One region of the Carboxylicivirga sp. genome, then DNA from elsewhere that is predicted to be linked to it. Evidence: riboswitches for the same ligand, from Rfam matches in the RefSeq annotation. Region 1 holds a riboswitch; each other region holds the start of a gene.

Region 1 (7,795 bases):
CACGTGTCTGCAATGCTTAAAAATTCCTTTTCGTTGAGTTGGGAAAAATTGTACTCGGTTCTTTGTTCGGTTGGTGTTTTAACCTGATTCAACTTTTCGGCTTTCTTCCGCTGTTTGTAATTCCTATTAGCACAAGTATGGCTGCAAAATTTCGTTACAGTGGTCTTAGCGATAAACTCATTACCGCAGTGTTGGCATACCTTTGTAATCTCTATTTTGCTGCTCATCGGATTGTACCTTTAAGTATCTCAATGTATCCTCGTGTATCGTGATGTATCTGTATGTAACATCATTTCTCCACTTGAATTGGATTTTTGTTGCGTGCAACAAATCTTGTTGTTGCAGTAACATTGTAGCAACAAATATAGCTAAAATAAAGGAAAATAACAACAGAAAAAAGAAAACAAAACTTTGTAATGTGCTGAATAAGAAGATAAAAGAGTAGTAAAGGAAAGGTTATTACTTTCCAATACAGAAATTCTTAAAAATATTTCCCAACACCTCATCTGTATTGATTTGTCCCGTTATCTCGCCTAAGAAATGTAATACTTCTCGTATATCCTGAGCAAGAAAATCACCGCTAATGCCCGTTTCTAATCCGTTTGAAACCCGTGTGATGGCTTCGTGAGATTTTTGAAGTGCTTCATAGTGGCGCACATTGGTAACAATTACTTCATCATTATCAATGGCCGATAGGTTAACAGTTTTTAAAAGTGCATTGGTTAATGCTTCAATATTCAGTTGTTTTTTGGCGGAGATAGGTACAATGGCATCCGTACCAGATAATTCTCTGAAGCTTTCTTTTGAAAAGCGCTCAGCAATTACAGATTCATCGCTCAGATCTGTTTTATTGATGACCACGATTAACTGTTGTTGTTCATCCAGTCGCTTTTTAACATCGCTGATAGCAGCATGAATCTTATCATCAGGATCATTAACGTCCAGCATTAACAGAACAATGGTAGCCTTACTGATCTTGTCATAAGTGCGCTCTATACCCAGGTTCTCTATTTTATCCTTAGTGGCTCTGATACCTGCGGTATCGATAAAACGAAAACCAATGCCTTCAATGTTGATTGTGTCTTCAATCACATCGCGCGTGGTGCCGTGTATGTCAGATACTATTGCACGTTCCTCTTGCAGTAAGGTATTTAATAAGGTTGATTTTCCTGCATTGGTATGTCCCACAATAGCTACAGGAATTCCATTTTTAATGGCATTACCAAGCGAAAATGAATTAACCAATTTTTGAAGTAGAGCTTCAATTTCATCAACGAGTTTTGTTAATTCTGAACGGTCAGCAAACTCCACATCTTCCTCACTAAAGTCAAGTTCCAGTTCAATTAACGAAATAAAATTGAGCAATTGCATTCGCAGGTTAACCAATTCATTGGAGAAGCCGCCTCGCATCTGTTGTAAGGCCACACGCCGGGCTGCTTCACTGCGCGATGCAATAAGGTCAGCAACTGCTTCGGCCTGTGATAGATCCATTTTGCCATTCAAAAATGCTCGTTGGGTAAACTCACCAGCCGTGGCCAATCGTGCACCATTTTTGGTTAATAATTGCAAAACCTGCTGTTGAATATATGGAGCACCGTGACAAGCTATCTCTACAATCTCTTCACCCGTAAATGAATGTGGTGCTTTAAAAATGCTGATCAATACCTCATCAATATCTTTTTCATCTTCATAGATGCTCCCAAAGTGAATCGTATTTGCTTTTTGCGAAGACAGTCGCTTTCCGACTTTTGCAGGTCTGAATATTTTCTCACAAATCGAAATGGATTCATCTCCCGATAAACGGATCACTGCAATAGCTCCCATTCCCTGAGCTGTTGATATGGCGCAAATAGTATCTTTTTCGCTTAGCATTATTCAATTGTTTTTAAGTTGGGCATATTCGAAGTTTCAATCGTGGCTCCCAATTATTTTGCAAATATAGCTAATTACGCCTGATTCTAAATAAGCCATATTTGACGTAATGGTATTTGGTTTAATTCAAAAAATACTACTTTTGATGCCGATTTAACATGGTGCGTCAGGACTTGTATGTTCGAAGCCTGACAGAAAGAGGGAATCCGGTGTAAGTCCGGAACTGTACCCGCAGCTGTAAGCTCTGTTAACTCCGTTGAAACTTAATGTCACTGTCCGTCAAAGACGGATGGGAAGGCACAACAGGAGGGAGTAAGTCAGAAAACCTGCCATAGAGGATCAACATAGTATTAATCAAAACTTTCGGGTTTAAAAGTTTGATGCACAATGGAAAAGTCATCTCAATTATGGCAGATACATAATCTGCGCTCATGTATTTCTTTTGATAACACATCTAATGATGCGTTAATAAATCACGTGTATAAGCATTGTTCAATGGCATAGAACCTATTAGATAGTTGTATCTGATATGGAATTCTGTTTGTAACATTATAAGCTTCTGCGATGAAATATTATCCAATTCATATATCTATAGTTGATAGATCCTGCCTGGTTGTTGGTGGTGGTAAAGTGGCCTTGCGAAAAGTCAGTAAACTCATTAAGGCCGGTGCTGCCGTAACTGTTATTTCCAAAGAATTAACACCGGAACTTAAAGAGCTGAAAGATAAAGATGTATTCATACATCGTGATCGACATTATCAGAAGGATGATGTGAAAGACTTTTTTATGGTATTTGCTGCCACCAATGATCAATGCGTAAATGGTCTAATTACAGAAGAGGCACAGCATTACGGGGTATTAGCTAATAGTATTAATGGTGTCGATGAAGGTGATTTTATTCTGCCTGCATCCTGTCAGGTAGGCGATTTACATCTGGGTATTACCACTCAGGGGCAATCACCGGCTCTTTCAGCAGCTTTACGCAGATATTTTATAAAGAAGTTGTCTGCTTTGACACCAGAACTGATTGATGAGGTGGCTCTGAAAAGAAAACAGATGCTCAATAGTAATGATGAAGATTGCGAGAGGGAAATGATGGAGATGGTTGATGAGATAATTGAGCGCATTGAAACTAATAAGATTGACCTTAACACAAATAAATAAGATGAACCCAGTAACAGGAAAAGTATGGCTGGTGGGAGCAGGGCCTGGTGATGCTGATTTAATCAGTGTAAAAGCTACAAAGCTTCTCGAAAAAGCAGAAGTTGTTTTGTACGATTATTTGGTAAATAAAGAACTATTAAAGTATTGCCGACAAGCGTGTGAGATGATCTATGTCGGCAAAAAGAAAGATAAACACACCTACCCACAGGATGAACTAAACGAGTTATTAGTGCATTATGCCGGTCAAGGTAAAGAAATAGTGCGCTTAAAAGGGGGCGATCCTTTTGTATTCGGGCGAGGCGTGGAAGAAATTCTCACATTAATAGCAAATGAGATTGATTATGAAGTAGTGCCCGGTATTACCTCCGGAGTTGCCGTGCCAGCTTATATGGGTATTCCCGTAACAGCGCGTCATGTAGCTTCATCAGTGACCTTTGTAACTGGACATCCGGCTAAGAATGGGGCGAATCCTGTAGACTGGCAATCATTGGCAAAGGGCTCAGATACGCTGGTTGTGTATATGGGTGTTACCAATGCTGGTCGTATAGCACAGGAGCTGATTAACGGAGGAAAGAGTAATGAAACACCTGTTGCTTTAATACGATGGGGAACATACCCTCAGCAGGAAATGCTTAAATCAAATTTAAAATCCATTGAGGCTGATATGACCAATGCTGGTTTTAAACCACCGGCATTAATGGTTATCGGGGAGGTTGTTAAATTTTCCGATCAGTTAAAACCAATCATCAAATCAGTAACTAAAGAAGAGTTTAGCCATGTGTAAAAAAGGAGTATTACTATGTGGGCACGGAACCCGTGTGAAAAGAGGAGAAGAGGCATTCAAGCAATATGCCGGTGAATTTGCAAAACGTTTACCGGATTACGAAGTGGAAGCAGGATTCTTAGAGTTATCCCAACCTGATTTTGAACAGGGAGTGAAGAGCCTGGCCAGTAAAGGGGTGAAAGAAATATATGCTTTACCCGTTTTTCTCTTTACCGGTGTGCATATTCAGAAGGATATTCCGTGCATGTTGTACCAGTTACAAGCAAAGTATAATGTGTCAATTAAGCTGGCGCATTACATTGGTGATTGCGATGATATGATCGAATTATCCAATGACTTACTGAGTAAAGTTGATGATGCAGTTAAAGGAAAAGAGACAGAGACCTTGTTCTTCGGACTGGGTGTAGGAGCTTCAAAACCTGCTGCCAATGGCGATTTGACACGCTTAACACGTATGGTGCAGGAAGCCAATAAATTCCCTTTCGCCCTTAATGGCTTTTGTAGTCGTATGACTTACCCCTCGGTGGCCGATGCCCTATCTATTTGTGAGAATTTACCCTATAAAAATATCGTGGTGGTTCCGTATATATTTTTCCCTGGTGTATACATGGATAAAGCACTTGATCTGTTTAAGGCATTGGAAGAAAAGCGAACTGATCTCAATATTTCGGTTACGCCCCTGCTAAGTGAATCGGATGTTTTGGCTCAAATACTTTTAAAGCGATTGAAGAGTGTTGAGAGTGGAGAAGTAGATCTGATCACTTCGGTAGATCAGGAAACGCTGGAGAATTACGAACCTCACCATCACCACCATCATGGTCATGGACATCATCATCATGGACACGATCACGCTTGTTGTGGACATAAGCACTAAAAAATGGAGCAAGGAACAGTATATGGTGTGGCTTTAGGCCCTGGCGATCCGGAATTGATTACCCTAAAAGCTTTGAAGACGTTGCAAAAAGCCGATGTGATTTATTATCCGACAACGGTCAATAGTAAAGGCATGAAAAGCAGCATGGCCTGGCGTGTGTTGAGTGAGTTAGGTTTGGACAAGAGCAAACTGAAGTCCGTGGAGGTGGCTATGAAGTACGACCGCAGCGAAGTCAATGCTACTTATGGTCGACTGGCGCAAGAAAGCATAGCTCATAGTAAAGCAGGAAAGACAGTGGCCATTGCCAGTGAAGGGGATATTTCGTTTTACAGCACCTTTGCTTATTTGATCGATGATATTAAACAAGCGGGCGTCAATTATGAAATGATTCCGGGCGTTCCGGCATTTATATTGGGCGGATCTCTGAGTGCCAATCCCATTTGCACACAAACCGATAAAGTCTTGGTGGTGCCCGAGGTAGCTGACGAAAAGGAGCTGGAAGCATTCACAACAGCAAATGAAACAGTTATAATGATGAAAGTATCTAAGATAAAGGATTGGATCGCTCGTTTCCTTGATAATTCTCGCTATCAGTTTTTTTACGGAGAGTATATGGGTACCGATAAAGAGTTTACAAGCAGTAATATTAATGACTTGAAGGAGCGACGTATTCCTTACTTCTCAATCATCATTATAAAACAAAGCAAGACTAAACGCTAAATTAATATGATGAAGCCAGGGCAATTGCATATAAATATTGGAAGGACGCAAACCCGTCCCCTCCTAAATTTTAGGAGGGGTGCCGACAGGCGGGGTGGTATAATTTATGACTTAAATGTACGTGCACAGTTTATAAAGTCAATTGTTTATTCAAAACAGAAAATTAGAGATCATGTCAATCGTCTCGAATCCCAACCCTGAACCCTGAACTCTTGAATCTTAAAACCAAAAGTATGAGCAACATAAAAGTAATTGGCTTAGGCCCCGGTAACCCGGATCTATTCTTACAACCAGCTATTGAAGCGATAAAAGAAGCCCATGTGGTCATCGGGTATAAATACTATTTTCAGTTTATACAATGCTACCTGCAGGAAGGAACCGATTGTATTGACACCGGTATGCGCCAGGAGGTGGAACGCGCCAAAATTGCTTTTGAAAAGGCTGAGTCTGGTTTAAAAGTAGCGGTGATCAGTTCGGGCGATGCCGGGATATACGGTATGGCCTCATTGATATTGGAAATGGCCGAAAAGCGACAGACCAATATTCCGGTGGAGGTGATTCCGGGTATATCCGCTTTTCAGGCAGCAGCAGCGAAACTGGGTGCACCCTTTAGTCACGATTTTGTGGTGCTGTCCTTATCCGATCTGCTAACGCCTTGGAAACTGATTGAAAAGCGCATGAAGGCAGCGGCCTATGGGGATTTTGTGACGGTGCTGTATAATCCCAAAAGTAAAAAACGCTACTGGCAGATATACCGATTGCAGGAACTGTTCCTCGAAGAGCGTGACCCGTCAACGCCTGTTGCCATTGTACGTCAGGTTGATCGCGAGGATGAGAAAGTCACTTTAACCACACTGGCCGAATTCGACCCTGAGATGGTTGATATGTTCTCCATAGTAATTATTGGTAACTCACAAAGTTATGTGGTGAATGATAAGTTTATTACACCACGTGGCTACTATTCAAAATACGATGAGGAAGGAGCTCCCGGGCCATTGATTATGCAGGAAAGCTTCCGCACCATTGCAGCACAATTAACCGATCTTGATATTTCTTATGAAGAGAAATGGGTGATGCTGCATTGCATTCATACCACCGCCGATTTTGAGATGAAAAATCTTTTGCGGGTGAAGAACGATGCGGTTAAACGCATTAGTGAGTATCTGCTGAATGGTGGCACCATTATTACAGATGTAACCATGGTACAGAGTGGTATTCGCAAAAAAGCATGTGAGCGTTATGGTATTGATATTAAATGCTATTTGCACGATGAGCGCACGATAGATTTGGCCAAAGAGAAAAATATAACACGTACACAGGCAGGTATCCGTCTGGCTGTTGAAGAACACCCGGATGCTTTATATGTATTTGGTAATGCACCTACAGCTTTGATCGAACTGACGGAATTGATGCGTAAAAAGCAATTTCAACCGGCTGGTATCGTGGGTGCGCCTGTTGGTTTTGTTAATGTGGAGGAATCGAAGCATCGTTTAAAGACCTTTAAGAACTTGCCATATGTGAGTGTGGAAGGACGAAAAGGTGGTTCTAACCTGGCGGCAACCATTGTTAATGCCATCCTGAGTCGCGATGAGGCTGCCTCTTTAAAACCAGGGCGTGATGTGTAAATTCTACGTTATTGGCATATCAGATGAGGCGAAGCCAGTGCTTAGCGATGAGCTGAAAAGTATTATCTCAAAGGCTCATTGTTTTTCGGGTGGCAAGCGCCATTATGAACTGGTGTGTGATTTATTACCTGTTGATCATCAATGGATAGAAGTACTGGTGCCCTTAAAGCAAACCTTTGATCACTACCGTCAAGTCTATGAGAACATAGTTGTGTTTGCTTCGGGTGATCCTTTGTTTTTTGGCATTGCCAATACTCTGAAACGTGAATTTCCGCATGAATCCATCAAGGTGTATTCAAGTTTTAATAGCCTGCAGATGTTGGCTCAGGCTTGTCTCATACCTTACGGCAATATGGTCGTCGCCACTTTAACAGGTCGCCCGTGGGAAAACCTGGATCAGGAGCTGATTAAAGGCACGCCATTGATTGGTATTCTCACTGATAAGCGCAAAACACCGGCTGCCATTGCACAGCGCATGTTGGCGGTTGGTCTGACCAATTATAAGGTGTACTTGGGCGAGCGTATAGGTGGTGAACGACAGCAGGTAAAGGAATTGTCCATTGAAGAGTTGGCAGTAACAGAAACTGTTATGCCCAATTGCCTGATTCTGGAGAAAGTCATACACTTTGATCGGGTGACGGGTATCAATGAGAAAGATTTTCATTATTTGGATGGACGGCCGAAGATGATTACCAAGCGTAGCATCCGTTTGATGTCCTTATCCATGTTGAAACTGGATAATGCCAAAGTGTTTTG
Region 2 (11,325 bases), on a different contig from region 1:
GGGGTAGCTCTCCCTGGTCCTTCAATTGATTTTTAAATAAATCATCCAACAAGTTCGGCTTCATAATTTGTTGATTTAAGTTGTTCTTTTAATATGCTGCGAGCGCGCGTTAATTGTGAACGTGAAGCACTTTCACTAATATTCAGCATCTCACCAATTTCCTTATGGGAGTACCCCTCAATTACAAACAGGTTAAATACAGTACGATAACCATCTGGTAAGTTCCTGACTAATTTCAGACAGGCTTCGTAAGCTAATCCTTTCTCGGCTTCTGGTAGCTGAATCAAAATTGGGCATTCATCTTCAACAGCTTCCACTAAAGTCAATCGTTTTTGCTCTCTCAAAAACATGAGAGCTTCGTTAACCATTATGCGATTTAACCAACCTAATGTGGCCTTTTCATTTTCTTGTTTGAATTGTGGTAATCCTTCATAGACCTTAATGAAGCCCCTTTGGAGTACTTCTTCTGCATCAAACTCTGACACCACGTAACGCAATACAAGTAAAAACAACTGCTCACAATAGCGATGGTACAGATTTTCGAAAAAGGATTGATTATTTCGTTTAAAGAATTTTAGCATTAGGTTAGGCTAATTGATGCAATTTCTATTTTCTGATAATAGAATGCATAAAGATGCCTAAACGCTGCATGATAAAAAAAAAGTTTTTGTAATATGAGTAATTATATATTAACAAGTAGCTGATTACTTTTCCTTTATCTGCTCTAGTAAATCTTCAATGGTTCGCAGCTTATGTTTTGTACCATCGGCATGATGTAACACATAAGCACTATTGGTATTACTATTTATTTCAACTTTCGGATATTCCTCCCCTACATCTGTGGTTTGATACCCTGTGCGATTAAGCGCATGACTCAGCCACTTATATTCAACACCAGTTCCCACAACACGAATGGTTTTAACCTGCTCTCTCTCTACCTTAAAGGCTCCACTCTCGTTATCGAATATGATGCCTTCTTTCTCAAAGAAACGTTTAAACCCATCCGCAAGAATTAAATCCTCAGGTATTCCAGCTTCAATCTCTCTGCCCTGTGCCAACAGCCATATCTTATCTGCCAATTGCAGTGCCAAATCCAAATCGTGAGTAGATAACAGGATTCCCTTATTCTTGTTTTTTGCAAGGGTTTTCAGTAATTGTACAATTTCAATTTTACTTGGTAAATCGAGAAAAGCAGTGGGTTCGTCTAAAATAATTAATGGTGTATCCTGTACCAGTGCTTTGGCAATCATTGCTTTTTGCCGTTCACCATCACTCATACATACCAACTGTCGGTTAGCGAAACCATGCAATCCTACATCTTCAATAGCTTGTAAAACTAATGCTTTGTCCCTTTTAGCAAGCGTACCAAAAAAATCAGTATACGGAGTACGTCCCAATGCCACCAGGTCAAATACAGTCATATTGGTAACTTCCAGTTTTTCTGTTAAAACTACACTTACTACTTTGGCTAATTGATTACGCTTATAGTCCTTCAAATCAATGTCACCAACTGATACATCACCTGAAATTTTGGGAATAAATCCACTTAAGGTTTTAATCAATGTAGATTTGCCGGCGCCATTAGGTCCCAACAGGCAGGCAAACTCACCTTGTCTCAATTGTACATTTATATTCTGATGCAAAACCGTTTCCTTATCGGAACCTTGTCGGTAACCAACAGCCAAATCTCTCGATTGTAATAATATTGACTTATCCATAGCTATTCATTTTCCGTCGTTTTATAATAACAGAAATAACAATCGGGGCGCCTATCAGTCCTGTAACAACATTAATCGGCAATGCACCTTCAAAACCAGGCAATCGGGCAATGAGGTTACAAAATAAGGCTAAAATAGCTCCTGCCAAAATTACGGCAGGCATCAATACTTTTTGATCACTTGTTCGAAACAAACCCTTGGTTAAATGTGGAACAGCTAAACCTAAAAAGGCAATTGGTCCGCAAAAAGCAGTAATGGCTGCGGTTAATAAGCCTGTGCAAAACAATATAGACAATCGTGTTCGTTTGATATTCACACCCAGATTCTCAGCATAATTTTCACCAAGTACCAACACATTTAAAGGTTTAATCAATAATAAACTAATGAGCAATCCGATTATTATAACCGGTATAAGAATCAAAAGATGCTCCCAGGTGACATTGGCAAAACTTCCCAAACCCCAAATGACATAGGCATGCACATCTTCTTTCGGACTGTAGAATTTCATCACTCCTATTATTGCAGAAGCCGCATAACCAATCATGATACCAACAATCAATAAAATGGTATTATCACGTAAAGCCTGTGCAAAAAAGACGATCAGCATTAAGATAAAAAAGGCACCAAGAAAAGCTGCACCTACCACTGTCATATGCCCGAATAAACCATATCCGCTTATTGTAATACCCAACACATTTCCCGCAAATAAAACAACAAGTGCAACACCTAAACCGGCTCCACTGCTAATCCCTAATATTGATGGTCCTGCCAGTGGATTACGAAATAAGGTTTGCATTTGTTGGCCTCCTACAGCCAATCCGGCTCCTGCCAAAACAGCTGTAATCGTTTGTGGTAACCTTGATTTAAGAATGATGGATGAATAAGCACTTCGCGATGCCTCCTCACCTATCAGAACATTTAGTATATCTTCAAATGGAATAGATACCGAACCAAAACCAATATTCATAAGGAAAAATACCAAAATCAGTGCAGTCAATAATACAAAACCCATTATCCATTTTACCCGATGATCTTCCATATTTACTCTTTAGTCAATTGATGGAAATAAGTTGGTTGATATCCAATTAAAACTTCAGGGTGCAATGCATAAACCAAATCACTTAAAACTATGTGCGGCTGCATTAAACCTTTCTCGAAATACTGCGAATATGATGAATTTGTAACAACGATATTCCTGTTTTTAAAGGCTGTAAAATCAGTATACCGTTCATCAATTTTGGCAATCTCAGTATAGCTTAGTTCATTGGGATAATTCAAAATCAACACCCAGCATTCTGTATCTTCGGCCTTTTCGATAATTGTCTCATAATCGAGCGATAAAGAGCCAGTTCCCTTTGTATCCTTATAAATGTAATTACAACCGGCATCATTAAAAAAGTTAGCCATATAACTTTCTCCTGCCGGGGTATACCAAATACCTTGATAAATATGTCCTGTAAAAACCGATGGTTCAACGGCTACTTTCTTTGCCTTTTGTTTGATTTCAAGATAAGCAGTTTCAATTTCTGAGAATAAGTGCTTTGCTTTAGCACCTTCGCCTAGTAATTCTCCAACAAATATGAGCCACTCAGCGCGTCCAAGCGGTGTATGTTCCAAATAATCAGCATTAGTAAGAACTGGAATACCAGCACTTGTTACAGCTGTAAAATGATTATCCTTAAATGGCGACACCATCATAAAATCAGGCTCAATATCAACCATGGTTTCCACATCGGGTGCAACAGCTAACCCGACATTACGAACTGATCCATTTTCTATGGACTTCTGAATGTATTCATCCGATATATACTGCGGTTCAGCAACTCCACAAATGGTCTGTTTCATGTTGAGCTTATCAGCATAATTTACCATAGTGGATGAAAGCGCAATCCATTTGTCAGCCGGATAATTAATTACATACTCATTTGATTGCTGAAGAGCTTCTTTTAGTGATTTGTCTTTAAACAATGCAATGGTTTCATTTTTAGTCGTATCGCCCCAGGGATCGCATAATACGATTTGACGATAGCCTTTAAAATAGTTGATATGGAATCCCTTTGCATATTTGGGATAGTAGGTACTATCTGCCTGCCCAACTGTTAAAACTCCCGTTTGGGTTTCTCTTTTCGATTGGCATGCAAATAAAAGAGTAGCTACTAATAAGGTTGTTGTAAATCTAATCATCTCTTTATCTCCCGAAAGAATTATGAATTAATGTGTCAATGAAACAGGTTTTCCGGCTCTCCTTCATCACCTCCCCTTCCCATTGCAATGCAACAGTGGTTAATAAGGCGTGCTCCTTACTGGCATGGATTACGGCTGCGGGAACAGCTCAGGCATTTCACCTGATTCCCTTTTTTCAATAACTCTGCAAAAGTAAGGTTTTAATTTGAAGACTCAAGAATCAATACATAAGTATCAAGTTCTTTCGTTGGTTAACGAAATATTTTATGAATTTTCGTCTTTTCGTCCCAAATATTTCATACCTTTAAAATCAACCTAATAAATTAAATATGAAAACTCTAACACTTACCTTTCTAATTGCTGCAATTCTGATTGCAGGATGTTCAAAAGATCAGGTTGAACCTGAACCACCTGAACAGGATGAGATCATTACTCCTTATGTAAAAGCTTTAATTAACAAAGTTCCTTTTTGCGTATTCCGTGATTCAATTAAGGAACGTTATTCTTCAATGCATGCTTCGTTTTCATTTGGCACTTCCCTATTATCGATTACTGAAACAGGAGAAGTCCTTGATTCAAGCTTTACCATTCGTGCGAGTTATGAAGCAATGCATATCAGCCTTTGCTTTCCTTATCGGAAAGCGCTACAACAAGAAAAAATATTGCTGTATAGGAATATACCTGAAATAACTTATCACTGGGCTTTAGCAGGTCTTGAATCTGTTGACATTGTTGATGGTAAACAGCAAGGATTACACTATACGACCTACTGTTTTAATTCTAAGAATATCCTGAGCGAACCGGTTGGTGAAATAAAAATAACATCATACGATCATCAAAATAAATCGATGCGTGGTACATTTTCTTATACAGCTTATGGATACAAGCATGAAAACAATCAGATCACCGAAACTAATAATAAACTTGAGGTAGAAAAAGGTGAATTCTATGTAGAATGGGATGAAGAACTTTTTCAATAATACGAAATACAAGATATTAACTATCTGCAACCGATTTTCGGGTGGAGTCAAGACGCTTTATAAACCTCTTGCTCTCCTCCCGTTAATTATTGCTTAATTGCTTTCATAACCATAATCCCTATTGTAACGTCGCATCTGGTCCAGAAAGCTTTCATTGTAGCTCACTTCAATATCTACTATTTCTCCATCATCATTAATAATCGGTTCAAGCTTAGGATTAATAAAACCTGAATATGGTGCCACATTTAACTTGCCATAACGCTCTAATACTTCCGTATGAATTTGTTGGTCAACTTTGACTCCATAGGTTTCAACTAGTTCTTTTGCTGCTTTGTAATCACCTTGCGATTTAATCCGTTGTATTTCTCTTAATAGCTTACTAAAAAGGCCGCGTAATTTTTTATAATCATTAATGACAAAGTAAGTTTTGCCTTTTTTCGTTATTCGTTCAATTACATTATCATTTAAACCATTCTCCATCACCCATTCTGATATTAACTGCCGGTTTCTCATATGAGTTTGCTCGATATTGGAACCTAAACCGATTCTTGCAAGCTGAACCATTAATCCATTTCGGATATATGCATTGTATTGAACCTTGGCAACATCCTTATTCGGAATTAATTTGAGTTCCTTCATTTTTTCATCTGCCATAAAATACAAACCAAACAAATCAGCACGTGCTTCCTCAATAACAGATGCATAAGATTTCAGAGCATCTGAACGAACTCCTGATTCTAATTTTCCAGAACCATGCCCCACACATTCATGTAGGTGAGTATGCAAGTTATCTGCAATGGCTCCATATTTTTTATGCAATAAAACTTCTTCCTCTGAGCAGGCAAACTCTTCGATTACTCCAGATGTAAGTGAAGCCATTTCATAAGCATGACTTATATTTTGTAAGGAAACTGATTTTGACCCATGCTTTTCTCGAATCCATTCAGCATTGGGAAGATTAATTCCTAATGGTGAGGCCGGATAACAGTCACCTCCTAGCATGATTGCATTAATCACTTTCATACTAACGCCACTCACCTGCTCTTTCTTGTGCGCAGGCAATACAGGAGAATTATTCTCAAACCACTGAGCATTTTCACTGATAATTGATGCTTTTTCAGTTTCCTCTTTATCAATGATATTAACCAAACTTTCCCAAGTAGCCTTAAATCCTAATGGATCGCCATACACTTCGATAAATCCATTGATAAAATCAACTTCACCCTCTTGCTCTTTTAACCACTGAATACTGTATTTATCAAAGAGATTTAAATCACCAGTTTCGTAAAATTGTATCAAGGTTTTAATTATCTCCTTTTGGCGATCATTTTCCGCAACATGAGCTGCTTTTCTCAACCAAAAAACAATTTGCTCAATTGTTCTGCCATATTTACCTCCAACCTGCCATATCTCCTCTTTAACTTCGTTATTCTCTTTTATTAGCCTGGAATTAAGCCCATAAGAAACAGGCTGAGGATCTTCTTTGTCAATAAGGTTATTATAAAACTCTTCAGCTTCTCCTTGCGATAGTCCTTTATAGAAATTATTTGCAGACTTGTGAACCAGGTCTTTAGCTTCATCCTGACATACGCGTTTTGCATCCTGACTGTGATCAAAAAGCAGTTTTCCCAGTTGTTCAAGTAGCTCCTCAGAAGTTTCACAATTCAATTGTTGTATTTGTTCATCAGTTAATAAAGCTATCCACTGTTTTAAGCAAGCTTTTGAGAAGGCAGGCTTTAGCTTATCAGTACTATAATGATGATGCAGACCGTTGGAAAATAAAACCCGCTTATAAAAAACTTCTAATTTATTAAAGTTCTCATCCTGAGCTTCTATACTTGAATAAATAGTATCAAGGCAGTTGCGAAGCCATAAGTTGTTTTCGTTATTCTGATCCCAAATAATATCTCTTCCTGAAAGAGCCGCCTCAGTCAGAAAATAGATATATAATTTCTTTCTGATTGGTAACGTCTTAAACTGTGGTATATTATATCGCAATATTCTTAAGTCGGCAAATTGCTCTGCCTGGTATTGAAAGTCATTCATGCAATTAGTTTTACAGCTGTAATCACCTTTACTGTTTAGGATTTCTCAGATCAATATCTCTTTTTAACTCCCATGCTCCCTTTGTAAATTTAAAAGCATTGTATGAGAAATCGGGACCATAATAATGATAAACTCCTCTATACATTGGGTCTGCAGGCACTAGGTTATCAAATACAATCAATTTTTCCCGCTGATCATATCGTAACATCATTGCGGCTTTGGCTGAATACTTAAATATTACCCGAGATCTGCTTAATCGCTCCGTTTTAAAAACAGGCATTCCAAAACGAATTCTTCCATTTTGAATAAGCATTACATCAATCACCCTGGTTTTAATAAATTCATCATGTCCTTTATAGCCAATAAGTGTATAATAGGTCTTATTACCACTATATGTTTCTATTATATCAAGATAAATCGCCCCATACCATTTCTTATCTGTTAAAGATGCCCGTTCAGGTGTTCTTATCTTTTCTGTGGCATCAGTCAAAGGTTTTACACTAATTTCACCATCATCTTTTAGTATAACAGCACCATAAAATTGTTGTGAGAAATCGCTCTTCTGTATATTATAAGTGCAAATTTTAACCTTTCGATCTTTTGAAGTGACTGTCTTCATTCTACTAAGTCCACTAAAAGCACTCTCATATAATTGTGAGTTACTCCATAGATTCCCCAAGCGTACTTGAATTGTAGTATTAATCGAATCCTTTTGTTGATCTGTTTCTGCTAAATGAAGCTTTTCAAACAGGCACTTTGTTTCGATATCAACCACATGAATAAATTCCTGTTTGCCATTAAGCACTAGAAACTCATATGTATCAAATGATGTTTTAGATAAACTGTACGATAAATTAAGCTGTTCCTTTGATTCTACGTATGAAAATTCTTCACTAAAAGTCCAGATTTCATCATTGGTTTTCACCAGCCATTCCAACTGATAAACATTTTGGTAGGTTTTACTTCCAAAAGAAACAATTGTAACTTTTTTATCTGAGGTCTGATCAACCCTAATCAGCTTTGATTGCTCATTGATCTGTTCAATATTTATCCCTCCTCTCCAGATATCTGTTAATTGCTTACTCAGTTCAAGTAATTCAAAACGTTTTTTATTAGGATCGTTGATCTGCTCTAAATTATTCAAACGTTCAGTCCAAGGCTTTAAATCTTGCGCTCCAAGTTGGCAAACACAAACGCAGAAAATAACAACTGGAAGTAATATTTCTTTCATCTGTTTAAATTTATTTTTCAATGGTCAGATGTAACTCACCATTTTTGCTTTTCTCCTGAATGAAAAGCCTTCCTCATAGCCCGTTTCATCATAACATAGTGTTGAAGCAAATTTAGAAATATTTGCTCACTTTCCGGTTAATGAAAAAAGGTAGCCATAAAGACTACCTTCCAAATTCTATATTTAAACATTACTTAATCCCAGTTAAGCAATACCTTACCGCAATTACCTTCTTCCATTACATCAAAGCCTTTTTGGAATTCATTAATACTGTATTGATGTGTTATAATTGGTCTTAAATCAAGCCCTGACATTAACATTTGTTCCATATGGTACCAGGTTTCATACATCTCCCGACCATAAATTCCTTTTAAAGTCAAACCTTTAAAGATAATACGGTTCCAGTCAACTTGTGTTGATGAAGGCAATATTCCTAACATGGATATCTTACCCGAGTTGTACATATGCTCGACCAATTGGTTAAATGCAGCTGGAGCTCCCGAGCACTCAAGGCCGATATCAAAACCAATCATCCCCAAATCATCCATTACTTCGCGGAGGTTTTCTGTTATAGGATTAACAACACGTGTTGCTCCCATCTTACGAGCTAACTCCGCTCTGAACTCATTAGTTTCGGTTGCAACTACATATCGCGCACCGGCGAATTTTGCGACTGCCACAGCCATACTACCAATTAAACCTGAACCAGTGATTAAGACATCTTCACCAATTAAAGGAAATGACAGTGCGGTGTGTGTTGCATTTCCAAATGGGTCCATAATGGCTAATACCTCGTCAGGAATAGAAGCATTAATTTTCATGACATTGGTTGATGGTACTTTTACATATTCGGCGAAAGATCCATCTATATTAACGCCTATACCAACCGTTTTCTCACAAATATGCTGGCGTCCACGACGACAATTACGACAGTGTCCACATGCAATATGTCCCTCACCAGTCACTCGATCACCTTCCTTAAATTCTGTAACCTCACTACCAAGTTTAGCCACATGACCAACATATTCATGTCCGATAGTCATCCCTACCGGGATTGTATTTTGAGCCCATTCATCCCATTTATAAATATGCAGATCAGTTCCGCAGATTGCAGACTTGGATACCTTTATAAGTACATCATTAGGGCCAATTTCCGGAATTTTCACCTCTTCCAACCAAATGCCTTTCTCCGCCTTTGACTTTACAAGTGCTTTCATCATTGTCATAGTGTAGTAATTTAGCGTGTATTTATGTTCCTATCTATTTTTATTCTAAATAACAAAAATGCAAAAGGTAATTGGATTGCACCTATGATTAATATCAGTTGCTCAAAATAAAAAAAGGCTGACAAAATTGCCAGCCTTCCATTAGAACGATTAATCAGGTTTAGTCATTTATTTTTGCCCACCATAATTTGGTATCTTGTCTATCGGCTCCCTGAATATTTACAGCCTCCTGAGTATTATCACCATTGTTGTTCCAAGTCTGGTTACCGTAACGCATTCGTTGTGGATATGCACCATTAATATCACCCAAACCAAAAATGTCTACATCAGAAACTCCTTCGGCCAGAACCATAGGATAACCAGAGTCTCTTACAATTGCCCATGCTTCAAATCCATCGGTAAATGCAGCTATCCATCTTTGAGTGGCAATTTTTTCGAGATTTTCATCCATAGATCCATTTAGCATACCAAAACTTGAATTAGCAATGTAATCATCTGCTTCAGCTGAGGATACTTCCCAAACAGCCATTGCATGTCGAATACCGTCCTGGTATAATGCATTGGCATCACCGCCAAAACCTCTAACTGCTGCTTCTGCACGAAGGAAATAAGCTTCTGAGGTAAGCATTACAATTTCTGGTGCAATTGGCTTGCCATCGTTCTTCCTCTGAATAACGAAATCAGCTGGTGTTGAGAAGAAATCATACTCTGAAAATGGATACGTTTTATCATTTAATCGGGTTGGTTGACCTACATAATATGTTGAAAGCGGCATATCAACAATTACGAGAGTATCTGCCTGATCAGTTCTTGTATAATCAACTCCAGCCTCATCCAATCCGTCCAGAATAAACTCTACGCGTGTAAGAAATAAATCTCCTTCCTCTCCATCAGGTTTTTCAAACTCAGTCATACCACCTTTTGCAGGTTTAGCATATTTTGATAACCTTGGGTCATTCTCATCACGTAGCAAATCAATAAGTGTTTTTCCCAGTGTCCAGTCGGAACCAGTTCCGAAATTATGCCATATATCTCCGTAGGCAGCACTTCCCCATTGAGAAATTTCAGCATCTTTCTCCATCAGACAATTATCTCCTTCGCTTTCCATTAGAGGCCCTGATAAAGCTTCAGTTATTGCTGCGGAAGCAAAATCATCTCCATCAGCATCCAAGGCTCTTAATGCCATCCTAAGTTTTAAAGTATTAGCCAGCTTTTTCCATTTCTGGAGTTCACCACCATAATACAGATCGTTTTCACCAGCATCATCCACTCCAACACCAGTTCTTTCAGCATCACCAATAATTTGTATAGCTTCATCCAATTCAGCAATAACTCCTTTATAAATGGTCATTTGCGTATCAAAACTCGGCGTTACAATGTCAGGATCAGCAGCTTCTGTATAAGGTATCATGCCAAACACATCCGTAAACATCTGATAATACAGACCCTTCATAATTAATCCCATGGCATACATATACTCATTTTCAAATTCTCCACCTGTATCTACCAGTTTCATAAAGTTATCGAGATTACCCAGATAACCTTCCAACCATCCCCATGTAGCATCTGTATACGCACTATGATATGAATAGCCTAATTCATCGCTCCACCATGATCCATTATGTCCAAAACAAACATGTCCACTATATCGATCGGCATGAATTAATTGAGCTCGCCAATATGGAAATCTATTTGGACCGAACAAATTAAATTGTGGATTAGTCATAAAGAATTTACCACTAACTTCATCCGTATAGAAAGCATCGGGTTTAGTGTTAATTTCCTCAAATTTATCTGTACATGCCCCAAAGGCAGTCACTAAAAAAAGAATAGTGAAAATCTTATATAATTTCATATTCATCTAAATTAAAAGTTAACATTTAAGTTAAAACCTAAGCTTCTTGTCGTTGGTAAATTATACCATAAAACACCTTGAGAAA
Region 3 (11,325 bases), on a different contig from region 1:
AATGAGAAGTTAAACGGACCAAATTGTTGATTATAGTCCAATGATGCCATGTAACTATGACTGGTCTCTACCTCTAATCCTTCAGTATTTTTATGAATCACCTGCCGTGTTGCCGAGGCGCTTATATGAAGATCTTCGTCAAATATCTGGGGAGCACGGTAGCCTTGCGAATAGGATGCACGTGCCTGAAGATTGGGTAAAACATCCCACAAAACGTTAAACCTCGGACTAATCACATTACCCTCACAATCACCGGTACCATGCACATTGTCTTTAATATCGTAAATATCGTAACGAAAACCGCCGGATAGCTTCAATACACCTATGCGTCGGTTGTATTGCATAAAAGCACCATAAATTGTTTTATCCTGGTTGGCAACTGTTGTATTAGGTGCCTGTTCAAATCCCGTTATTTTATCATCATCCCATATTGGCTTATCGTAGTCAGGGTATCCCAGCTTCTGATCTTTTAGCTGGTCACCCACCAACTCAATACCTGCCAGCAAACTATTGAAGCCAAAATCAGATTTAAATTGGGAACCAATAGTGTAGGTTAATCCGTCTGTTTGCCCATAGTCTGTCAGCGACTGATTGGCTCCATAGTAAGATGCACGATCAACATCTTGTGCAGATGCAAAAACACTTAAATGACTTGTTTGGCCCATAAAATACTCATAGTTAACGGCTCCCGTTGTTATTTTATGCTCGACCGCCTCTGTTAAGTCTGCCATATGGTATAGCTCATCAAAACGGTTGCCGCCACGCCGTTCTTCGTCAATACGAAAGAAGTCGAACACTACTTTACTACGGTAGGATGGACGATGGTACAAACGGGTACCAAAAGCCAGATTTTTTAACTGCATCAGCTCCGAAAAATCATCGCCATTGACATCGAAAGGATCGCGCTCGCGCAAACTACCGAAAAGGGCCATCCCGGTTTTTTTATTATCAGATACCATTGAGGCGTTAAACCTGGCCGCGGTTTCACTTACCGATTCAGTACCATCTAAACCAACACCTATTGCACCAGATTGTAGCTCTGCTGCATAGCTGTTTTGAATGGGATCTTTTGTGATGATGTTGATGCTTCCGGCAATGGCATTACTGCCGTAAAGTGCTGATCCGCCACCACGCGTTACTTCAACACGTTCGATCATAGCGGTCGGAATTAGCTCCAATCCATATACGCTTACAAGGCCTGAGAAAATTGGCCGGCTGTTAATCAGTATTTGCGAATAGTGACCTTCCAGACCATTCATGCGCACTTGCACCATGCCACAATTCTGGCAATTGGTTTCGGTGCGTAGGCCTGGCACATAGCTCAGGGCATCGCTCACCACAATGGGCTGAACATTTTTCATTGTTTGATTGGTTAAGCGATTCACAATGGTTGAAGCCGTTCGCCGGGTTTGTTCATTTCTATCGGCTGTTACCACTACTTGGTCTAATCCAAAAGCATCTTCTTCCAACATAAATTCTATGGATTTGTTGGGCCCTGATTTTAAGGTTATCGTCTTTTCCTCCGGCTTATAACCCATCGATTGGGCTTTAATGGTAAATTGTCCTGTAGGTAGTTCATTTAATTCAAATTCACCAGCCGCATTGGCTACTGTTCCCAATGTTGTATTGCTAATAATAACAACTGCATAGGGAACCGGCTCAGAATTGTGTTTGACAATACCGCTAATGCTGGCCTTTTGTTCGTTTTTACTGGCATAAACAACATTGCTTATCATCAACAGCAAGGTCATTAAAGCGCTGATCTTTGTAATTACGCTTAGTTTAGTCTGTTTCATTTTACAAATAGATTTAACCTGAGATCAACTTAAATTTTGAGATCAGATTGCAATAAAAATCTGATTTACAAGGCATAATTTTAATCGAATACCGAGTGCTATCGGTATTGCGATAGAGTTTAATGCTGTAAATCTGGTTTTTAAGCAAAATCTTTGCAAAACCACTTATAAACAGTAATCTTCTCCGTCTAAATGATTCAAAATAGTCCTCTATTCTTTCATCATTTACACTTGAACCTTACTTCTTATAAGCGTTCTGAATCCAAAATTTTACATCGAACTCAGGTTATCAGCAATCGACTAATATTATAGTCCATTACCGGGTTAATAATATTTGTAGCATGATGGAATAATAAATACAGGTAGGACGTGCCATGGATTGCCTTTCCGTGTATTGCTTTAACTCCCGAAAGCTACATGAATTCCATTCTGGCAGGTCTTCTGACTTTCCCAACTTTTACTTCCTTCCCATCGGTCAATAACCAATAGTGGATGCAGTGTAAAAGCATGTGTCACAATAGTGACTTGGGATTACAGCAGCGGGTACTGTTCAGGATTTTCACCTGATTCCCTTACTAACTAATCTGATAGAATAGTTATACCAAAAATCGATGCGAAGATATAAATGTTTAATTAATTATTTATAAAAGTTGAACAATTATAAGCGGGTTGATTTTAAAAGTGTTTAGTTCGTGGGACTTATCTCTTAATAGATCTGCTAAACTGATCTCCTACTTAGTTGGTAGTAACATGCAGATTAAGACAAGAGACCTGTCAGGTTTTAAAAACCTGACAGGTCTGAGCTTCTGGAGTAGTATTTACGAATTTAAACATCGGCTTAGTGGGTAATCCGCTTAGCCGGTTGAAAGCTACCTCTCACCTATTCTTTAAGGTTTTACACATGACCACTGTTCCCAACCCCTAACTCTAAACCCAAAACTCTCCATATGTCCGGATTGTATTAGTAAGACAGGCGATTTATGGATCGAATCTTTACTTATATGACGGCAATAAAGATTCGATCCGTAAACCAATTTTAACTCTAAACCCTCAACTCTCAACTTCCTTAATTCCTGATCTTAAAATGTTCTAAAACTCCCTTTAATCTGATGGATTGCTCATTTAACTGGTTAACCGTCATGATCATCTTCTCGGATGCAACTGCATTTTCCTGGGTGATGTGATTAATTTGCTGCAAAGTTGAAGTAACCTGCTGAACGCCGTTGGACTGTTCATTGCTCGATACAGCAATCTCTTCAATCAGGTCAGCATTTTTCTTCACCGATGGTATAAGCTTAAACAGGCTATTGGTTGTCAATGTGGAAACATCAAGGCTCTCCTGCGACATACTTACGATTTCCTGAGCAGCCTCGCGGGTACGCTCCGCTAGTATTTTTACCTCCTGGGCCACAACTGCAAAACCTCTTCCCTGATTACCGGCACGCGATGCTTCAACGGCTGCATTTAAGGCTAAAATATTGGTTTGGTCAGCAATTTCGGTAATAACCTTAACCTTATCGCTTATGGTTTTAACAATTTCGTATGAGTCGCCCGCTTTGCCCTTTACCTGTTCCAGCTCGTTGCTTGCCTCGTGCGATGCCTTAAAGGTATTTTGTGAATTCATAGAATTTTGCTGCGCATTGGAATTGATCTCCTCCATCGAAGTCGCGATTTCTTCATATGAACTGGCCTGTGTTTGTGCGCCGTGGGCAATCTTTTCAGAGCTTGATTCCAGTGAATGACACGTTTGGTTGAGCTCCGTTACAACTTCTGAAACCTCTTTCATCAGTGTTTTAAGCGTTTCCACCATGATAACAAAAGTATGCAGCACACCAGTTGCCTTACCTTTCAGATCATCATGGATCATCAGGTTTCCATCAGCCACCTGAGCTGCTATCTGCGCCACTTCATATGGTTCAGCGCCCAGCATCTTCCTGACACCTTTTAAGATGAAAATACTAAAAGCAACCACCAAGGTGGCACCCACAGTTATAAAGCTGATAATCCACCAGCGGGTAGACCAGGAGTTTCGGGCCAGACTACTAAGCAGTGCTGTTTTGGCTCTTCCGATAATAGGTTCAACCTGGTGCACTTCGCTTCTTAATTGACCCAACAAACCACTTTTTTCGTCTAAGCCAAGCTCCAGTTGCTTATCAACCATAGTCATAAAAGTTGATTGATAATTTTTCAATAAGTCCAGCATTTCCTCCTTTGCAACTTTATTGTAGTTTGAGCGATTAATTGCACGTTCAAAGGCAGCGGCATTATCGGTGAACTTCTGTTTATATTTTAAATCGTGCCTGAGTAGAAAATCCTTTTCATGCCGACGTCCCATCAGCATAAACACCATCAGATGATCATGGTTGTATTGTTTTAAGGTGCTTTCAATGTTGTGTATCGCCTCCCGCATTTCACCAACCAATCCATAATCTTTAAATCCTTTTTGAAATGCTGTTGCTTTTATTTGCATAAAAATACCCTGGTAATTAGTCAATGACTGATGAATGGAATCAATCATCGGCACCATGTTATTGCTAATGATGATATCCTGTTCCATAAGTTCCTCGCATATTGAAATAGAGGTATCCATGTTCTTTGAAAAACGCTTCAGGTATTTATGATCATTCGTTTTATAGAATTGAGGATCTGTAACAGCACGCGCCAGAAAATCCTTCTCGTTGCGGCGCATTTGCAGCATTAAAGATTCTAATTCATGAATACGATTCTCAATCAGGTTGTTATTCTGCAAACTGTTAAGCGAAAAATGAGTGTAAATGCCAATGGCGCTAAAAGTGATTACTAAAAGAACTGTTAGGATGGCAAATCGAAAGCGCATGGTTCCTCGTTGCATGGTTTTATGTTTAGGTTATTCACTAATTCCTGAGGCACTAAAATTACTGCGCGCTTTTACCTGTTCTGTAAACTTAACCTTAAGATAATACTAATAAATCATCAATGATGACAAAAAAAGAGGCTACCGAACGGCAGCCTCTCATCTGTTTGTGTATTGTAATGAATAACCTTAGTGTATTTATCCTCTGTAAATAACATCGGCACCAATAGTTCCTTTCAGGTCTTTCAGATACGCTTCTGAAGTAGCGTAAGCCAAGTACTCTTGTGCTTTAGCCAATCGCCCTTCGATATCTAAATCAGACTTGATCTCTGCATTTTCGCCATTTGCAGCAAAGTTCTCAAGGTATGCAATCTGCTCTTTGCGGAATGCTACTTCTTTTTCCTGCTTCAATGCTAAACGCTCTTTGTACCAATCGCTATTGATAACATACTCACGGTCGAAGTACTTGCGTAATTCAGGATGGCTGATCTCTTTTCCTTCGTACTCACCATAAGCCATAATGTGAAGTAAGATTTTCAACGGAGGAATCGCACCATCTACTGATCCTTCTTCGAAGTAGCGCTGGGCAACTTTTTGCTGTGCTTCAACAATATTGTTGATCCCATCTACATAATCTTCCATTCCCTGAAGTTCAGGCTTCAACATTTGCTCGTTAAATACAGCTAATGGCTCGTCAAACAAGCGGTTCATACAGCGGAAAGCAAAGTTCTCAGTAATACGGTAACCCAAGCGGCTGGCCAATACTTTCTGACCATTGTGTTCAAAGTCTTCCAACTTCTCAAGTGAACCATTTTCGATTAGCAACTTAGGATCACGATCTTCCGGTACTAAACGAGCCCATATCTCAGGAATTAAGATTGAGATATCGTGGTCGAAACGGTTCTGTCCAACGTAACCTGCTGCCGAACTGAAACCTTGATATTCAGTTAATATGTATGATAATAAGGCATTGTTTAAGTCTGTTGTAGGAACTAACATGTTGAAAGGCCCCTTAGTTAATGCACCCTCTGAACCTGCCCCTGTTGTTGATGGCGATTTACCTGTTAAACTACAGATAAAGTCCATGAATAATTCAGGAAGCTCTTGATAGTGAATTGGGTTGTAAACCGCCAATGGACGAATACCATTTTTCTTATCAGCCGGGTTATTACGACGACCTGGTAATACTGCATTTACCACGTCAATAACAGGCTCTTCTGACTTGATCTTACGGAATAAACGTACACCAACTTCACCAAGGTAGTTATCGATAATATCATCCTTAAAGATGTTACGCTCAAGATAACGTGGGTTGTTGGTTGGAGTTCCGTCAACAATACGTGTGTGCGAAGGAACAACGAAGTAACCATCTTTTTCGCTGTTGATCACCTTCATCAACAAATCCTTGACAGGCTGCGTATATTTGTCGAAGTTAATTGCATCCTCATACAAAGCAATCGCATCCTTCTTAGTTAATGGCTCGTAGTTAGTTAAGAAAGTACCGTCAGTCACAATATCTTTCTCAGCTCCTTTATCGTATCCGCGGATAATCGCTTCATCAGGACGCTGGAACAGGTGACTCTCACAGTTAGTAACTACTTTATAACTCTTATTCTTGTACTCAGCATTCAAGTTGCTTAACTGACTGGCGGGTAAAACAATTGTTGCTGAGATATCATCTTCCATCTGGATCTTCTGGCTAGGAACAAAGTCAGAACGAAGCTTATGAAGCAACCAGTTACCATCTTCATTAAAACCAATACGTACGTAACTTGCTGTTACTTTATTGTTTTTGTACTGAAGAGTAGTTCCTTCACGACCGTTGATAAATTCAACTGACATGTAATCTTTCCAGTTTCCTTTTTCACTTTCGTTACGGTACAAACGCTTAATGAATAGAACCAATGAACGAATGTGCGAAGGAATACCATTTAAGAACTCATTGTACTCGTCGCTATATGTCTCAGAAGGCGTTAACAACTTAACAGCAGAACCTAAAGCACGTTTTGGGCTCAAGAATGGACGTGAGGGCTCAGCATCAGGACGGATACTCTTCCAACGGTTAGAGAAATCGTAGTTAATGATTTCATCTGCTGCTTTGAAGTCCTCTTCAAGGTTCACAATGTTAAATGTACCATACTGGATAGCATTTTGCATTGACTTAGAAATCTCTGACTTACCACCACCAGATACAGTACATGGTTTGTGACAGAATATACCCTCAGGTTGTGTGTTTACAATACGCCACATTGGCTGAGTCGGGTGTTTCGCCAACTGGAATTTGTGACCTGACGGGTGAATATAAATCTTTTCAGGAGAAAGTATTAACGATTCTTCTTTACCATTTACAGTCCACACAACTTTGCTGTTATCAATATCGATAGTTGCGTGCTCCTGAATGTATGTGATGTTAGAGAATTTCTTATCTACAGCATAGCCTTCGGGATAAACAGTTACCCTGTCGCCTAATAATGCCATGGCCTCATCGAACGAATAAGATTTTTCTAATTTTTCAGAGAAAAGCTCACCATATACGTTATCGCTCATAATTCCACGTGGGTAAGCAATAGCACCTCCAGCGTGCTCTTCTTCAACCAAACCAATCATGTTGGCTGAGTAGCTGATCTGCGTCTTAATCTCTTTCTTTGAGTATCCGTAGTAGTTGTCGCCAATTAAGGTTACCACAACACCATTGTCATCACGACAGGTAATTTTGAAAGCACCACCATCGTTATACAACTCATTCTCATCCTTCCAGCACATACCATCGTTACGCTGACGCTCGGTTGCATCGTCGTAATGAGGAAGACCAATATCTTTTTTCTTAAGCTTTGTCATTTGTGGTGCAAGGATAATACATCCTGTTGTACCTGTCCAATGCTCAATATCCAGTGCAGAATCGTTTTCAGCAAGGTTATGGTCACCTGCGTTACCAAAGATGTTCTCTACGAAATCAAGGTTACTTACTAATGTACCTGGCGCAAAAAAGCGAACTTCCATGCTTTTTTCAGATATAACACCGGGAACCTCAGGACATACAACCGGACGAAGTAATAATGACACCATAGTCTTAGCCTTCTCTTCCTGTGTAGAAGTAAAAGGTAATATGTTCATATCGTCATCAGGATTAACAGCTGCTTTCAACATGTTAGCAAAAGCAATCTTTGGCACTTCTTTTTTATCCAAAGGCACTGGTAATCCACCTTCAACAATGTGGAATGTTCCTTTTGTAGTACGCTTATCTTTATCAGGGTTATTTAATATACCCTGCTTTAATCGGTATGAACTAACCAGGTCACTTTTAAACTCGTTTGCATTTGGTGGTAAACTCACCTCACGAGCCAAACCTTTTTGGTTAAGAACGAAAGTTTTATTTGGTAGGCGATATTCAGCTTTGTCAATATCAACATCGCTTAAGTAAGTGTTCAAAAAGTTCTGAATACGCGTATCAGCTGGTGATAGATGATCTGATAACAAACGTGATTTCTCTTTGAAACTATTAATTAATCCTTCGGTTAAAGAAAGGAATTTAGTGTTAGAGTATTTGGTGTCGGCGTCACAGGCATCATAGTACAAAGGCTGACCAATTGAGGCCAGTTGCAGATTGATGTACTGGATCATATCCTTCCGGTCCTTCTTACTAGGTTTCTGCTTCTTTTGCATATCATCTTTCATTTTGGTACGCGTTTTAAGTTATGAATGAGCGACAAATTTAAACAATATCATCACGTTTTAATAACATTTTAATAGATTTTGAATGTTAATATTTCTAAATTATTTCAATAAATAATTTTAACCAAACATAATGCCATATTTAAATAGCATTACTTTAATCAATAATTGGAATTTTAGAAACAATACCTTATAGACTGCTATACAGCGTGCATACTTTGGGTTTTCAGTGGTACATTCTTATAAAATGATATAAAATCATCTAAAAATCGTGTTGATTTGTAATGAACACATGTGTAAAAGCAATAACAATTGAAGATTTTAGGAGACCAAAAGATATTGAATTGATAATTTATCGGGCAAAAAAGTAATAATCCGACAAACAAATAGTAAAAAAGGGAACTCTCTGAGCTCCCTTTGTATTTAGTTTAGATTAATTTCCAACTTCGGACAGGAACTTAATCCTGACGATTCTTACATCTTCTTCAGAGTATTGATCCTCTCCCAGCTCCTCCAAAGCTGCCTGAATTTCATCCGTTTCGGCATCCTCTTTAAAATAATAAAAGATGTCGTCCCGATGATCTTCGTCCATGATCTGGTCAATGTAGTAATCAATGTTAACCCGGGTACCTGAATAAACAATAGATTCCAATTCTTTAATTAACTCCGGCATATCCAGTCCTTTTGACGACGCAATGTCATCCAAAGGCATTTGCCTGTCAATACTTTGGATAATGGCAATTTTGTTTTTCGATTTGTTAGCAACCGATTTAACCACCAAATCCATCGGACGATCAATTTCATTCTCGTCAACATGCTTACCAATCAACTTAACAAATTCCTTCCCAAAGCGTGATGCCTTGCCGGTTCCAACTCCTGGAATGTTTTGTAACTCTTCAATAGTTACCGGATAATAGGTAGACATAGCTTCCAGTGAAGGATCCTGAAAGATAACAAATGGAGGCAAGTTAAGCCTCTTAGATAATTCTTTACGCAAATCCTTCAACATCGAAAACAGTTGATTATCTACCGCAGCAGTTCCGCCTGTATTGGTTTCTTCTTCCACCACATCAAAATCATGATCTTTCGTCATCGTGACAGAATGTGGTTTTTTAAGAAATTCATGGCCTGATTTACTTATATGCAGTAAGCCATATGATTCAATGTCTTTAATTATTAATCCTTGAACCAACGACTGTCGTACAACCGCATTCCAATGTTTCTCATCAAACTCGTCACCTGAGCCAAATTCATCCAGTTCGTTATGCTTGTATGATTTGATTGCCGTATTGCCATTACCGGTCAGTACATTAATAACATGATCTGATTTAAATCTTTCTTTAAGAAGTAGTATTGTATTAAGCAGTTGAACGATATTGTCTTTAGCCTCAAATTCCTCTTTAGGATTAACACAATTGTCACAAGTCTCGCAATCTTTTACTTCGTATTTTTCTCCAAAATAGTGCAACAAGGTTTTCCTTCGACAAATTGAAGATTCGGCATAAGCTACAGTTTCCAAAAGAAGTTGCTTACCAATTTCCTGTTCGGCCAGAGGCTTACCCTGCATAAACTTCTCTAATTTCTGAATGTCCTTGTAGCTATAAAATGCGATACACCTTCCTTCTCCACCATCACGACCGGCTCGCCCTGTTTCCTGGTAGTATCCTTCCAGGCTTTTCGGTATATCGTAATGAACAACCAGACGAACGTCCGGTTTGTCAATTCCCATACCAAAAGCAATTGTAGCCACAATCACATCAGTTTCCTCCATCAGGAACTGATCCTGGTTTTTGGCTCGTGTTGAAGCATCCATCCCTGCATGATAGGGCAATGCCTTTATACCATTCACAACAAGAGTCTCGGCTAATTCTTCTACTTTCTTACGACTGAGACAATATATAATAGTAGACTTACCCGCATAATTTTTGAGGATTTTAATGATCTCCTTTGAAGCATGCATCTTTGGACGCACTTCATAATATAGGTTCGGACGATTAAAGGATGATTTAAAAACCATGGCATTAAGCATTCCCAGGTTTTTTTGAATGTCGTGCTGAACCTTTGGAGTGGCCGTAGCTGTTAATGCTATAACAGGTGAATCTCCGATTTCACTGATTATGGGGCGAATCCTTCTGTATTCGGGTCTGAAATCATGTCCCCATTCCGAAATACAGTGAGCTTCATCTACCGCATAAAATGAAATTTTAACCTGCTTAAGAAAGTCGATATTTTCTTCCTTTGTCAAAGATTCAGGTGCGACATAGAGTAATTTGGTCTTACCTGCTAAAATATCCTCCTTAACTTTACTAATCGCTGTTTTAGTTAAGGAAGAATTAAGGAAGTGCGCTATCCCGTCGTCCTCACTAAAATTGCGCATGGCATCAACCTGATTCTTCATTAACGCAATTAGTGGTGAAATAACGATCGCCGTTCCTTCCATCATTAAAGCCGGCAGTTGGTAGCATAATGATTTACCACCACCCGTTGGCATCAAAACAAATGTGTCATTCCCTTTTAATACATTGTTGATGACCTCCTCTTGATTCCCCTTGAAGGTATCAAACCCAAAATGCCGCTTTAAGCTTGCATTCAGATCAACCTGCTTTGCCATAACAAAATCCCTATTTATACTGCTTCCGCAGTACTTGTTATCCTCGATTTATAGATTGCAACAAAAATAAAAAACCTTTTAGTTTTCTATATAAACATCCCGCTTATAATTATGTATATCGGTAAGATAATACTACTTAAATTAGCTTATTTTGTTACAATCTTGAATGAAGTTAGATAATATCTTTGGTATAACCAAAAATGTTTGAAGTTAGCAATTGGTATATTATCTTCGCATGAAGCAAATAAAGCCATTAAACACATTGATGTTAAGTATTTTTAACATTTTGTTAATGGCTATTCATCTACTTTTGCTTTTTGGTGTAATTATTAACGAAATTGTATGTCAGAGGAATCTAATAGGGAAATGTCATTTTTGGAACATCTGGAAGTTTTAAGATGGCATTTGGTAAG

What was found. Region 1 has a riboswitch for cobalamin ahead of AC4MRQ_RS10210 (precorrin-2 dehydrogenase/sirohydrochlorin ferrochelatase family protein). Riboswitches for the same ligand answer to the same signal wherever they lie in the genome.
Region 2: it holds a riboswitch for cobalamin, as region 1 does, so the genes downstream of both, AC4MRQ_RS17240 (ABC transporter substrate-binding protein) here and AC4MRQ_RS10210 (precorrin-2 dehydrogenase/sirohydrochlorin ferrochelatase family protein) in region 1, are expected to answer to the same signal.
Region 3: it holds a riboswitch for cobalamin, as region 1 does, so the genes downstream of both, AC4MRQ_RS16440 (TonB-dependent receptor) here and AC4MRQ_RS10210 (precorrin-2 dehydrogenase/sirohydrochlorin ferrochelatase family protein) in region 1, are expected to answer to the same signal.

The regions. Positions count from the first base shown of each region.
Region 1 covers NZ_CEXQWX010000043.1:30,761-38,555, forward strand. Annotated here, with positions in the region: gene AC4MRQ_RS10200 (helix-turn-helix transcriptional regulator) at 1-227, opposite strand, end outside; gene mnmE (tRNA uridine-5-carboxymethylaminomethyl(34) synthesis GTPase MnmE) at 460-1,872, opposite strand; cobalamin riboswitch at 2,015-2,220, shown strand; gene AC4MRQ_RS10210 (precorrin-2 dehydrogenase/sirohydrochlorin ferrochelatase family protein) at 2,437-3,036, shown strand; gene cobA (uroporphyrinogen-III C-methyltransferase) at 3,038-3,820, shown strand; gene AC4MRQ_RS10220 (sirohydrochlorin chelatase) at 3,813-4,694, shown strand; gene cobI (precorrin-2 C(20)-methyltransferase) at 4,698-5,414, shown strand; gene cobJ (precorrin-3B C(17)-methyltransferase) at 5,648-7,039, shown strand; gene cbiE (precorrin-6y C5,15-methyltransferase (decarboxylating) subunit CbiE) at 7,032-7,795, shown strand, end outside.
Region 2 covers NZ_CEXQWX010000105.1:4,831-16,155, forward strand. Annotated here, with positions in the region: gene AC4MRQ_RS17220 (hypothetical protein) at 1-64, opposite strand, end outside; gene AC4MRQ_RS17225 (RNA polymerase sigma factor) at 42-581, opposite strand; gene AC4MRQ_RS17230 (ABC transporter ATP-binding protein) at 705-1,718, opposite strand; gene AC4MRQ_RS17235 (iron chelate uptake ABC transporter family permease subunit) at 1,711-2,757, opposite strand; gene AC4MRQ_RS17240 (ABC transporter substrate-binding protein) at 2,760-3,902, opposite strand; cobalamin riboswitch at 3,928-4,120, opposite strand; gene AC4MRQ_RS17245 (hypothetical protein) at 4,232-4,882, shown strand; gene AC4MRQ_RS17250 (dipeptidyl-peptidase 3 family protein) at 4,976-6,928, opposite strand; gene AC4MRQ_RS17255 (hypothetical protein) at 6,957-8,159, opposite strand; gene tdh (L-threonine 3-dehydrogenase) at 8,354-9,379, opposite strand; gene AC4MRQ_RS17265 (SusD/RagB family nutrient-binding outer membrane lipoprotein) at 9,546-11,240, opposite strand; gene AC4MRQ_RS17270 (SusC/RagA family TonB-linked outer membrane protein) at 11,252-11,325, opposite strand, start outside.
Region 3 covers NZ_CEXQWX010000096.1:693-12,017, forward strand. Annotated here, with positions in the region: gene AC4MRQ_RS16440 (TonB-dependent receptor) at 1-1,796, opposite strand, end outside; cobalamin riboswitch at 2,211-2,417, opposite strand; gene AC4MRQ_RS16445 (methyl-accepting chemotaxis protein) at 2,863-4,647, opposite strand; gene AC4MRQ_RS16450 (PPi-type phosphoenolpyruvate carboxykinase family protein) at 4,828-8,304, opposite strand; gene recQ (DNA helicase RecQ) at 8,735-10,912, opposite strand; gene tatC (twin-arginine translocase subunit TatC) at 11,255-11,325, shown strand, end outside.